Regions from separate parts of the Paraburkholderia sp. BL6669N2 genome, predicted to be linked through region 1. Evidence: predicted binding sites of a transcription regulator. Region 1 holds the regulator's gene; each other region holds the start of a gene.

Region 1 (3,274 bases):
TGAGATCGCCACCCTCGCCAATGAACTGCATGTCGACCTGGTCGTGGTCGGCCACCGTTGCCGCACGGGTTTGTCGCGATGGTGGATGGGCGCGGGCAATACGCCGCTGCTCGACCGTGTCTCGTGCAGCATTCTGGTGGCGTGTTCTTCGGCACGGGAGCAGCAGCAAGCGGCGGCTTGATGCGCATGTCGGCCATTGTGGGCGGTCGGCTGGCGGCCGGGTACTCCGGCCTCACTACCCGGTGGCCTCGACGTCATAACGAAGTCGCTGAACGACTCGCCGCGACTCGCCGCGACTCGCCAAATAATTGGCGCGATCACGGGATCCGCGCCAAGACAAAGCCGACGTGCCGCGATCACTCGTTCAGATTGACCGCGGCCAGCTTCCACGTGAATATCCCTTCGCGCCGAAAGATCGCCGAGTAACGCGCGTCGCCGGCGCCATGCTGGTACGTGACGACAAACTCGTTGAGCCCTCGATAGCCCGCGCTGGTCTGCGGCGGTTGCGGGGGCGTGGCGTTGGCATTCCCATTCACCGCGTTGCCGGCAGGAGGCGCTGCCGGTGCCGGTGCGGTCGCGGCGGCGTCGGACGGATTGTTCGCGGCCGGCGGCGCGGGCGGCCGCTCACCCGGATCGCCGCGCGGCGGCATACCGTTCAGCAAGGCCGCGACACCGTCCGGTGTGGCATAGGCATCCACGAGCGGGCCAATCAATGCGACGCCGATCATCGCGCCAATGGCGGCCAACGGATTGCCGTTGCTGTGCGCGCCAAGCCGGCGTGTCAGCAGGCCGGCGACCTGTTGCTTCAGGCTCTCACGCAACGCGGGGAAGTCGACGTACTGATTGACCGTTTGCGCGTCGCGCGCATCGGCCGCGCGTTTGAGATTGTTCAGCGCGATGTACGGCGACGCGTAAGCAAACCCCAGTGCGGCGATCACCACGATCACGATTAGCGTGACGATCAGCGGCTTTGTGGCGCCGCCTCTGCTGCCGCGTCGGGTATGTTTCGGAACTGCCATCGAGTGGGACTCTCCATCAGGTGTGATCTAACGTGGACCACGGCCACGCGAAAACGATCCCACGCAATGCAATCTCTCGCCGCCCGCTCAAGACAGGGTCATCACGACTCGAACACCGCGCCGTGGACGTTGGCTTCGTCGGCGATGCAGCGGTCGATCATGCGGCATACCGCGTCCATCGTGCCGACCATGATGAGACGCGACGGCCCGTGATAGACCCGCACCGGCGCGCGACGCGCCGGTTCGGCCGTATTCAGGCCGGAATTCAAAGACACGCGGGCAAACGCCGGCAACGACGAAGGCAAGCTCGACGCCGCCTCGGGCGAGTCGAACAGCGACGGTGTGCTGCGCGTGGCCGCCTCGATCAATGAGCAGGGCACCAGCTTGCGAAGGTGACGCAGACGACCGAACTGGCGAAAGGGCAGCAGGCGGGCAAGACGTTCCATGAGACTCTCCAGACGATGCAACGTTGATGCGGCGTTGATGCAGTGTCGATGCGACATTGACGCGGCTTTTTATTCTGTCGAACGTGCAAAAGGGTTAGAACGGGGTTAGAACTCGCCGGGGCGGATCAGCCCCACGGCGATACCCTCCAGCGCGAACTCCGCACTGCCGGTTTCCACGAAGATGTTTTCGTAATCGGGGTTCTCGGCGATCAGTTCGAGCCCGTTTGGCCGGCGCTTCAGGCGCTTGACCGTGACGTCGTCGCCCAGCCGGGCAATGATGATCTGGCCGTCTTTCGCTTCGCTGCGCTTTTGCACCGCCAGCAGATCGCCGTCGAAGATGCCCGCGTCGCGCATGGACAGCCCGCGCACCTTCAGCAGGTAATCGGGCTTGCTCGAGAACAGCGCCGGGTCGCACGCGTAGTGCTGCGAGATATGTTCCTGCGCGAGGATCGGGCTGCCGGCGGCAACGCGCCCGATCAGCGGCAGCGACAGTTGCATGATGCTGGCGTGCGGCAGCGTGAACTGGTGCGGCGAGTCTTCCGGACCGGCCAGCAGGCGAATGCCGCGCGACGCGCCGGCCGCGAGTTCGATCACGCCCTTGCGGGCGAGTGCGCGCAGATGTTCTTCTGCCGAATTGGCCGAGCTGAAACCCAGCTCGGCGGCGATCTCCGCGCGGGTGGGCGGAAAGCCGGTGCGTTCGATAGCCCTGCGGATCAGATCGAAAACCTGCTGCTGTCGTGCGGTGAGTTTGGTCATGGCGCCACTGTATGTATGAACAGGTGACTGTATTTTTATACAGTATTCGGCGCAATTCAAGCTTTACTTTAAGTTCGGGGCGAAGGGTGGCGTTCCAGCGTCGTCAAGCGATGTTTCAACACCCGTTTTCGCGCCGCAACGCCTTATCCAGCTGTCATTACCACTTTTGAGTATTAAAGAATGAAGAAACATTATTTTTAATGATGAAAGCCCTTCGATAGACTGGGCCTCCCGTTGACGTTCATGTGCACGTGACCGCGACGCAAGAAATGACACCACACGCTGTTTCAGCGGACAACGCGGAGAAAGTTGACATGAATCACCAAGGTACGGGGCTGGCAGGCAGGACGAAGAAACTGATCGCGGCGCTCGCATTGGGCGCGGCGGGCGCGCTCGGTGTGATGGCGCAGGCGCACGCCGCCGATACGACGCTGCTGAACGTCTCCTACGACCCGACGCGTGAGCTGTATCAGGACGTCAACCAGGCGTTCGGCAAGGAGTGGAAGGCGAAGACGGGCGAGACGATCACCTTCAAGCAGTCGCACGGCGGCTCGGGCGCCCAGGCGCGCTCGGTGCTCGACGGTCTGCAGGCCGACGTGGTGACGCTGGCGCTCGCCTACGACATCGACGCACTGGCGAACAAGGGTTTGCTGGACAAGGGCTGGCAGAAGCGCTTGCCGGATAACGCCTCGCCGTACACGTCGACGATCGTGTTTCTGGTGCGCAAGGGCAACCCGAAGCACATCAAGGACTGGGACGATCTGATCAAGCCGGGTGTGTCGATCGTGACGCCGAACCCGAAGACGTCGGGCGGCGCGCGCTGGAACTACCTCGCGGCGTGGGCGTACGCCGAGCATCAACCGGGCGGCAATGATCAGAAGGCGAAAGAATTCGTCGGCAAGCTGTACAAGAATGCCGGCGTGCTGGATTCGGGCGCGCGCGGCGCGACCACCAGCTTCGTGCAACGCGGTATTGGCGACGTGCTGATCGCATGGGAAAACGAAGCCTTCCTGTCGCTCAAGGAATTCGGTCCGGAGAAGTTCGAGATCGTGG
Region 2 (3,274 bases), 460 kb from region 1:
GCTTTGGCAAATCCGGGCGCGGAATTCAAGGGTGCGAGGCCATTCACTTCGGTGAAGAAGCAATCGGAAGTGGTTCCAAGAAAAGCCTCTAAGCTTCAGTTTAACAAGACCGTACCGCAAACCGACACAGGTGGGCGAGATGAGTATTCTAAGGCGCTTGAGAGAACTCGGGAGAAGGAACTCGGCAAATTGGTACCGTAACTTCGGGATAAGGTACGCCCCTGTAGCCTGACTGGCCTGCGCCAGAAGGGTGAAGGGGTTGCAATAAACTGGTGGCTGCGACTGTTTAATAAAAACACAGCACTCTGCAAACACGAAAGTGGACGTATAGGGTGTGACGCCTGCCCGGTGCCGGAAGATTAAATGATGGGGTGCAAGCTCTTGATTGAAGTCCCGGTAAACGGCGGCCGTAACTATAACGGTCCTAAGGTAGCGAAATTCCTTGTCGGGTAAGTTCCGACCTGCACGAATGGCGTAACGATGGCCACACTGTCTCCTCCCGAGACTCAGCGAAGTTGAAGTGTTTGTGATGATGCAATCTCCCCGCGGCTAGACGGAAAGACCCCATGAACCTTTACTGTAGCTTTGCATTGGACTTTGAACCGGTCTGTGTAGGATAGGTGGGAGGCTTTGAAGCGTGGACGCCAGTCTGCGTGGAGCCGACCTTGAAATACCACCCTGGTTTGTTTGAGGTTCTAACCTTGGTCCGTAATCCGGATCGGGGACAGTGCATGGTAGGCAGTTTGACTGGGGCGGTCTCCTCCCAAAGTGTAACGGAGGAGTACGAAGGTACGCTAGGTACGGTCGGAAATCGTGCTGATAGTGCAATGGCATAAGCGTGCTTAACTGCGAGACCGACAAGTCGAGCAGGTGCGAAAGCAGGTCATAGTGATCCGGTGGTTCTGTATGGAAGGGCCATCGCTCAACGGATAAAAGGTACTCTGGGGATAACAGGCTGATACCGCCCAAGAGTTCATATCGACGGCGGTGTTTGGCACCTCGATGTCGGCTCATCTCATCCTGGGGCTGTAGCCGGTCCCAAGGGTATGGCTGTTCGCCATTTAAAGAGGTACGTGAGCTGGGTTTAAAACGTCGTGAGACAGTTTGGTCCCTATCTGCCGTGGGCGCTGGATATTTGAAGGGGGCTGCTCCTAGTACGAGAGGACCGGAGTGGACGAACCTCTGGTGTACCGGTTGTCACGCCAGTGGCATCGCCGGGTAGCTATGTTCGGAAGAGATAACCGCTGAAAGCATCTAAGCGGGAAACTCGCCTTAAGATGAGATATCCCCGGGGCTTCGAGCCCCTTGAAGGGTCGTTCAAGACCAGGACGTTGATAGGTCAGGTGTGGAAGCGCAGTAATGCGTTAAGCTAACTGATACTAATTGCCCGTAAGGCTTGATCCTATAACAGGTGTGTTTTGCGATGATCGTCAGTGCTTCAGCACTGACGGGCATCCCACCCCCGAAGGGGGCAAGGACACCCAGGTTAAGTGATCGTGTTGTGCCAGAAACAACACAACCCCAACAGCTTTACCCCTGGTGAGCATCACCAGAAACTACTTCTTCCAGATTGGCCGTATTGCTCCACGAGCAGTGCAGCAACAAGTCATGCCTGATGACCATAGCGAGTCGGTCCCACCCCTTCCCATCCCGAACAGGACCGTGAAACGACTCCACGCCGATGATAGTGCGGATTACCCGTGTGAAAGTAGGTAATCGTCAGGCTCCCCAGCAGCAGACAGAAACCCCACCCCAAAAAGGTGGGGTTTCTGCGTTTACAACCCCGCCGCCATACACGGAAAAAACCCACCGTATAACCGCCTTCACTCCCGCCCCATCCGCCGCGCATCCGCGTAGCCCGTCAGTTCCAGATACGCCCGTCCCACATCCACACCTTCGCGCCGCAGGATCCGTCAATTGCGAGGTAAGGGGTCGGCAAACCCGTCTTGACGGAGGAGGCTAGCCAACGATCGCAGTCGGTTGCCAGCGCCTCTTCCTGCGCCAACTTGCCAGCATCCCTCCGTCTTAACATTCATCCCAAAATACTGTATAAATATACAGTGAAAACTCGTCACCTCATGCTTGCTCGATGCCGGGCAGGGCGGAGCATTCCCTAATTCAAGAGCGTGTCTATGGCAGCAGCGATTCAGCTTGCGACGACCGCCCTGTCGTCCCAATTACGGCGTCAGGTATGGCAGGGCAATGAGCTTGCCGAGGCAGATTCGCGTGTGATTTCCAGCGGCTATGCCGCGCTGGATCGGGTGTTGCCGGGACAAGGCTGGTCAGCAGGCGGTCTGACGGAGTTGTTGATCGAGCATGGTGGAGTGGGTGAAGTACGTCTGCTAGCCCATGCACTGTGTCATCTGACGAAACACGCCAAGCGGCATGTCATGCTCGTGGCGCCTCCCTATCAGCCGTGCGCCGCCGCATTGAGAGCTTGGGGTGTCGATGTCGAGCGGGTTTTATGGGTCCGCTCGAGTGAAGACCAGGCCTTGTGGGCCGCCGCTCAGGCCTTGAAGCAGGATGGCATCGGCGCGGTCCTGGTTTGGCTGCCGAATGCTCGTGCCGACAAAGTCAGGCGTCTGCAAGTGGCGGCTCAAGAATCGGCATCGCTGGCATTTTTGATTCGGCCTGTCGAGGCCGCCACGCAATCTTCCCCGGCGCCATTGCGAATGATCTGCGAGCCGCTGCTGCCGGCCAATGCGCAGACGATCAACCGTCGTCAATGGCTGCAGGAGATTGGTTTGTCGATCGACATCTTCAAGCGTCGCGGGCCGCCGCTAGCCGAGCCTCTTCGTCTCGTTTTACCTTTACAAAGCGTCTTGTTGCCGGAAAACGGAGTCGGTGGCCATCAAGGGGCAGAGATCAAACATGCTGTGGATCGCAGTCACATTGCCACTCTTGTCGCTGGAAGCGGTGAAGCCTCTCGCGCCGCTCCCGGATGGTTCGCTCGCGAAGCCGAATCGGCGTGAATCGAGCGACGAGACAAGCCAACTTCACGATGCCGACAACATCGTCGAAGAGCGGTGTTACGCGCTAGCCGACCACGCGCACATCCTGATGCCGGATTTCGACGCACTGCGTGCCGGCGTGCACGCGGGGCATTCGCGTTCATATGCCTTGGCGTTGGCGCCGGGGCTCGAACTGCTTGCTGCCGATGTCGCCCGCGAAACTCAGGCATTCGAAGCCATAGCGCTTGCCTTGCTGACGTACACACCCAAAGTGTCGCTTGCCGACGCGCACACCCTGCTGCTGGAAGTCGGCTCCGGGTTGA
Region 3 (3,274 bases), 1.9 Mb from region 1:
TGCAACACGTCCGCGTGACGGATCGCCGCGTCCTCGTGATTGCGCTCGAGATGCGGCTCATACCAGCGGCGCACCATTTCGAACTCGGCGGGCCACGGTGTCTGGCGCCCGTACACGCTCGACATCAGCTTGACGAACGGATGCCAGTCTTCCTGCGTCCGAGCCGGCGCGGCGAAGGCGGCCAGCGCGCCGCCGGCGGTGTCGGCGGGGTTGCCGCTGCCCGCGCGCGCGGCGACCTCGTCGAGCACCTTTGCCGCGGTAGCCGGTCCCACGCCGGGCAGTAACTGCACGACGCGAAACCCGGCCACGCGATCACGCGGATTTTCCGCCCAACGCAGCACGGCAAGCACGTCTTTCACGTGCACCGAATCGAGAAACTTCAGCCCGCCGAACTTCACGAACGGAATGTTGCGCCGGGTCAGTTCGATCTCCAGCGCGGCGCTGTGGTGCGCGGCGCGGAACAGCACCGCTTGCGACTTGAGCTTCATGCCCTGCTCGCGCGCTTCCAGCACCTGCTCGACGATGTAGCGCGCCTGATCCGCCTCATCGGCGACGGTCACGAGACGCGGGCGCTGAGCGGAGGCCTTGTCGGTCCACAGATTCTTCGTGTAGCGCTCGCTGGCCAATTCGATCACCGCGTTCGACGCCGCCAGGATCGGCGCGCTCGAGCGGTAATTGCGCTCCAGCGTGACCTGTTTGGCCGGCGGATCGAAATGCGCGGGGAAATCGAGAATGTTGCGCACGGTCGCGCCGCGAAACGAATAGATCGACTGGGCGTCGTCGCCGACCACGGTCAGGCCGCGGCCGTCCGGTTTCAACGCGAGCAGGATCGACGCCTGCAGGCGATTGGTGTCCTGGTATTCGTCGACCAGTACATGATCGAAGCGTCCCGACAGGTCGGCGGCGATGGCCGGCTCGGCGGCCATGTGCGACCAGTAGAGCAGCAGGTCGTCGTAGTCGAGCACGCTCTGCTTCTGCTTCGCTTCAACGTAAGACGCGAACAGCATGCGTAGGTCGGCTTCCCATTCGCGGCACCACGGGAACGCCTTGTCCAGCACCTGGCCGAGCGACGCGCCGGTGTTCACGACGCGCGAGTAAATGGCAAAGCACGTGCCCTTGGCCGGGAAACGCCGCTCTTTCGCCGACAGGCCGAGTTCGTGGCGCACGAGGTTCATGAGATCGGCGGAATCCTCGCGGTCGTTGATCGTGAAGGCCGGCGCAAGACCGATCAGATCCGCGTATTCGCGCAACAACCGCGCGCCGACGCTATGGAAGGTACCCGACCACGTCAGCCCTTGCGCGAGCGCGGCTCGTGCACCGAGCGCGGCGCCGGCGATGCGCGTGACGCGCCGGGTCATTTCGAGCGCCGCACGGCGCGAAAAGGTCAGCAGCAGGATGCGGCGCGGATCGGCGCCCTTTACCACCAGATTGGCGACCCGGTGCGCAAGCGTATTGGTCTTGCCAGAGCCGGCGCCGGCAATCACCAGCAGCGCGCCGGGCGGTGCGACGGGCGTGTCGGCGCCGTAGTCGACGGCTTCGCGCTGCGCGTCGTTGAGCTTCGCCAGCCAGGCGGCGGTGTCGGACGTCGGCGACGTCGGGGAAGGCGCGGGTTCGGCGACTGGGAGCACGATTGTTTAGGCGTTGGATGGATTCAGAGCGGCGACGCATACTGTATATCCATACAACCTACGCCGACAAGCGACCCTTTTTTAGCCGGATGCGAGGTCTGCATTTCATGTGGGCCGCGCGGGCGAACACGAGCACAAAAAAATGGCCCGTCGCACGAGTGCACACGGGCCATTTTTCGCAGGCAGAACATCGAGACGTCCGCGCGCCCGGCGTCGGCCTGAGGCGCGAAGTCTGCTATTGCTTCTTCGCGTCCTTGACGTTTGCGTCCGCGGCGGCCTTATCGGCGTCGGCCTGCGCATCCGTCTTCTTCTTGTCGGCCGTGGCCTGCGCGACGGACGCTTTCTTGTCCGCCTTCGACTGTTCCTTGGCCGCCTTCTTGTCGGCGTGGGTGACCGGCGCCGCAGCCGGATCGCTAGCCTGCGCGAATGCAGCGGACGACAGGCAGCCCGCGATCAACGCGGCGACAAGCGTGGTCTTCGTGGAATTTGCGATGCTCATGCGATACCTCCGTTGAAACGAGATGCCCGGACTCAAAAGCCCGGTAACGCAGCGGCCGCGGCGGCAAACCGCGCCGCCGCGCCGCTCGATCGAAACTCAGCCTCAATGCTTGACGTCGGCACCGTCCGACTGGTCGCCCGTCTGGCCTTGCATGTTCATCTTCATTTCGTTGTTGGCGGTCTGCTTATCCGCCTTCTGATTGATCTTGGCGTCGCGCACCTGCTCCTTGTACTGGAGCTTGGCAGCCTTCTGCTGATCCTTCAGCTCCGCCTTGGATGCCTTCTTCGACGCGCGATATTCGGCGTTAGCCTTCGCGTTGGCGTCGCGCTTCTGCACCAGCGGGTCGGTCGAGCCCGACGCCGTCAGACGCGTCGGCGCCGGGGTCACCGGCTGCACGCCCTGCGCGGCGGGCGCGGCGTCATTGACTTGCATCTGAACCTGCGGCTGGCCTTCCGCGCCCGCTGCCGGTTGCGCGGTCTGTGCGAACGCGGCTGTGGAAGCAAGGGCCGTGAAGGCGGTACCGATCAGAAGCGTACGAATCTGGGTCATGGCTAATCCTCTCTAAGGTTGTCGTGACGCGGGCGACCGGTCCGGCTCTGCGCATTTCAGCGCTCATGAGCGCGGTCTGCATGCCTCGCCCGGTCTGCTCGCTGCCAGATAAAAATCCAGCAGGCTTTCCCTACTGACCTGCACTTTACGAGTGGAGTTTATGTTTTACGACCACCGTTACGGAACGTTTCACTTTCTGACAAACGCATAACATCTGCTTGCAGATGCTCACACGACGGCGGCGCGCACCGCGAACTTCATCCAGGGCAAGCTTCTGGCTTATGATGCGAACCCTTTGCCTGAAGGTGCAAACGCCATGCCCAACCTCGATTTCACGCTTACCGGCGACTACGTCGAACTGCACAATCTCCTGAAGATAACGGGGCTGGCGGACAGCGGCGGCTCGGCAAAAATGATGGTGGCGGACGGTGCTGTCACCGTCGACGGGCGGGTCGAAACGCGTAAAACGTGCAAGATCCGCGCGGGTCAGGTCGTCCTGCTCGGCGACACGCGGATTGCGGTCCACGAGGCCTGATACACCGGCTAACCGGCGAAGCTAATAAGCGGAGCTAAAACACGGGCCTGTCACCCCGCGGTC

The links. The regulator LexA, encoded in region 1, represses DNA repair genes until DNA is damaged. The targets are predictions, from matches to a motif close to ACTGTATNNNNATACAGT.
Region 2: a site for LexA is predicted at 2,045-2,062, ahead of imuA (translesion DNA synthesis-associated protein ImuA). Genes of this name have one in related genera too.
Region 3: a site for LexA is predicted at 1,669-1,686, ahead of B0G80_RS10915 (ATP-dependent helicase). Genes of this name have one in related genera too.

The regions. Positions count from the first base shown of each region.
Region 1 is NZ_QUNA01000001.1:467,117-470,390, forward strand. It holds gene B0G80_RS02095 (universal stress protein) at 1-181, shown strand, start outside; gene B0G80_RS02100 (DUF2939 domain-containing protein) at 357-1,019, opposite strand; gene B0G80_RS02105 (hypothetical protein) at 1,121-1,465, opposite strand; gene lexA (transcriptional repressor LexA) at 1,571-2,221, opposite strand; gene B0G80_RS02115 (sulfate ABC transporter substrate-binding protein) at 2,536-3,274, shown strand, end outside.
Region 2 is NZ_QUNA01000001.1:4,036-7,309, forward strand. It holds rRNA gene B0G80_RS00020 (23S ribosomal RNA) at 1-1,404, shown strand, start outside; rRNA gene rrf (5S ribosomal RNA) at 1,612-1,725, shown strand; gene imuA (translesion DNA synthesis-associated protein ImuA) at 2,133-2,972, shown strand; gene B0G80_RS00035 (DNA polymerase Y family protein) at 2,872-3,274, shown strand, end outside.
Region 3 is NZ_QUNA01000001.1:2,398,528-2,401,801, forward strand. It holds gene B0G80_RS10915 (ATP-dependent helicase) at 1-1,628, opposite strand, end outside; gene B0G80_RS10920 (hypothetical protein) at 1,864-2,127, opposite strand; gene B0G80_RS10925 (hypothetical protein) at 2,230-2,676, opposite strand; gene B0G80_RS10930 (RNA-binding S4 domain-containing protein) at 2,993-3,211, shown strand.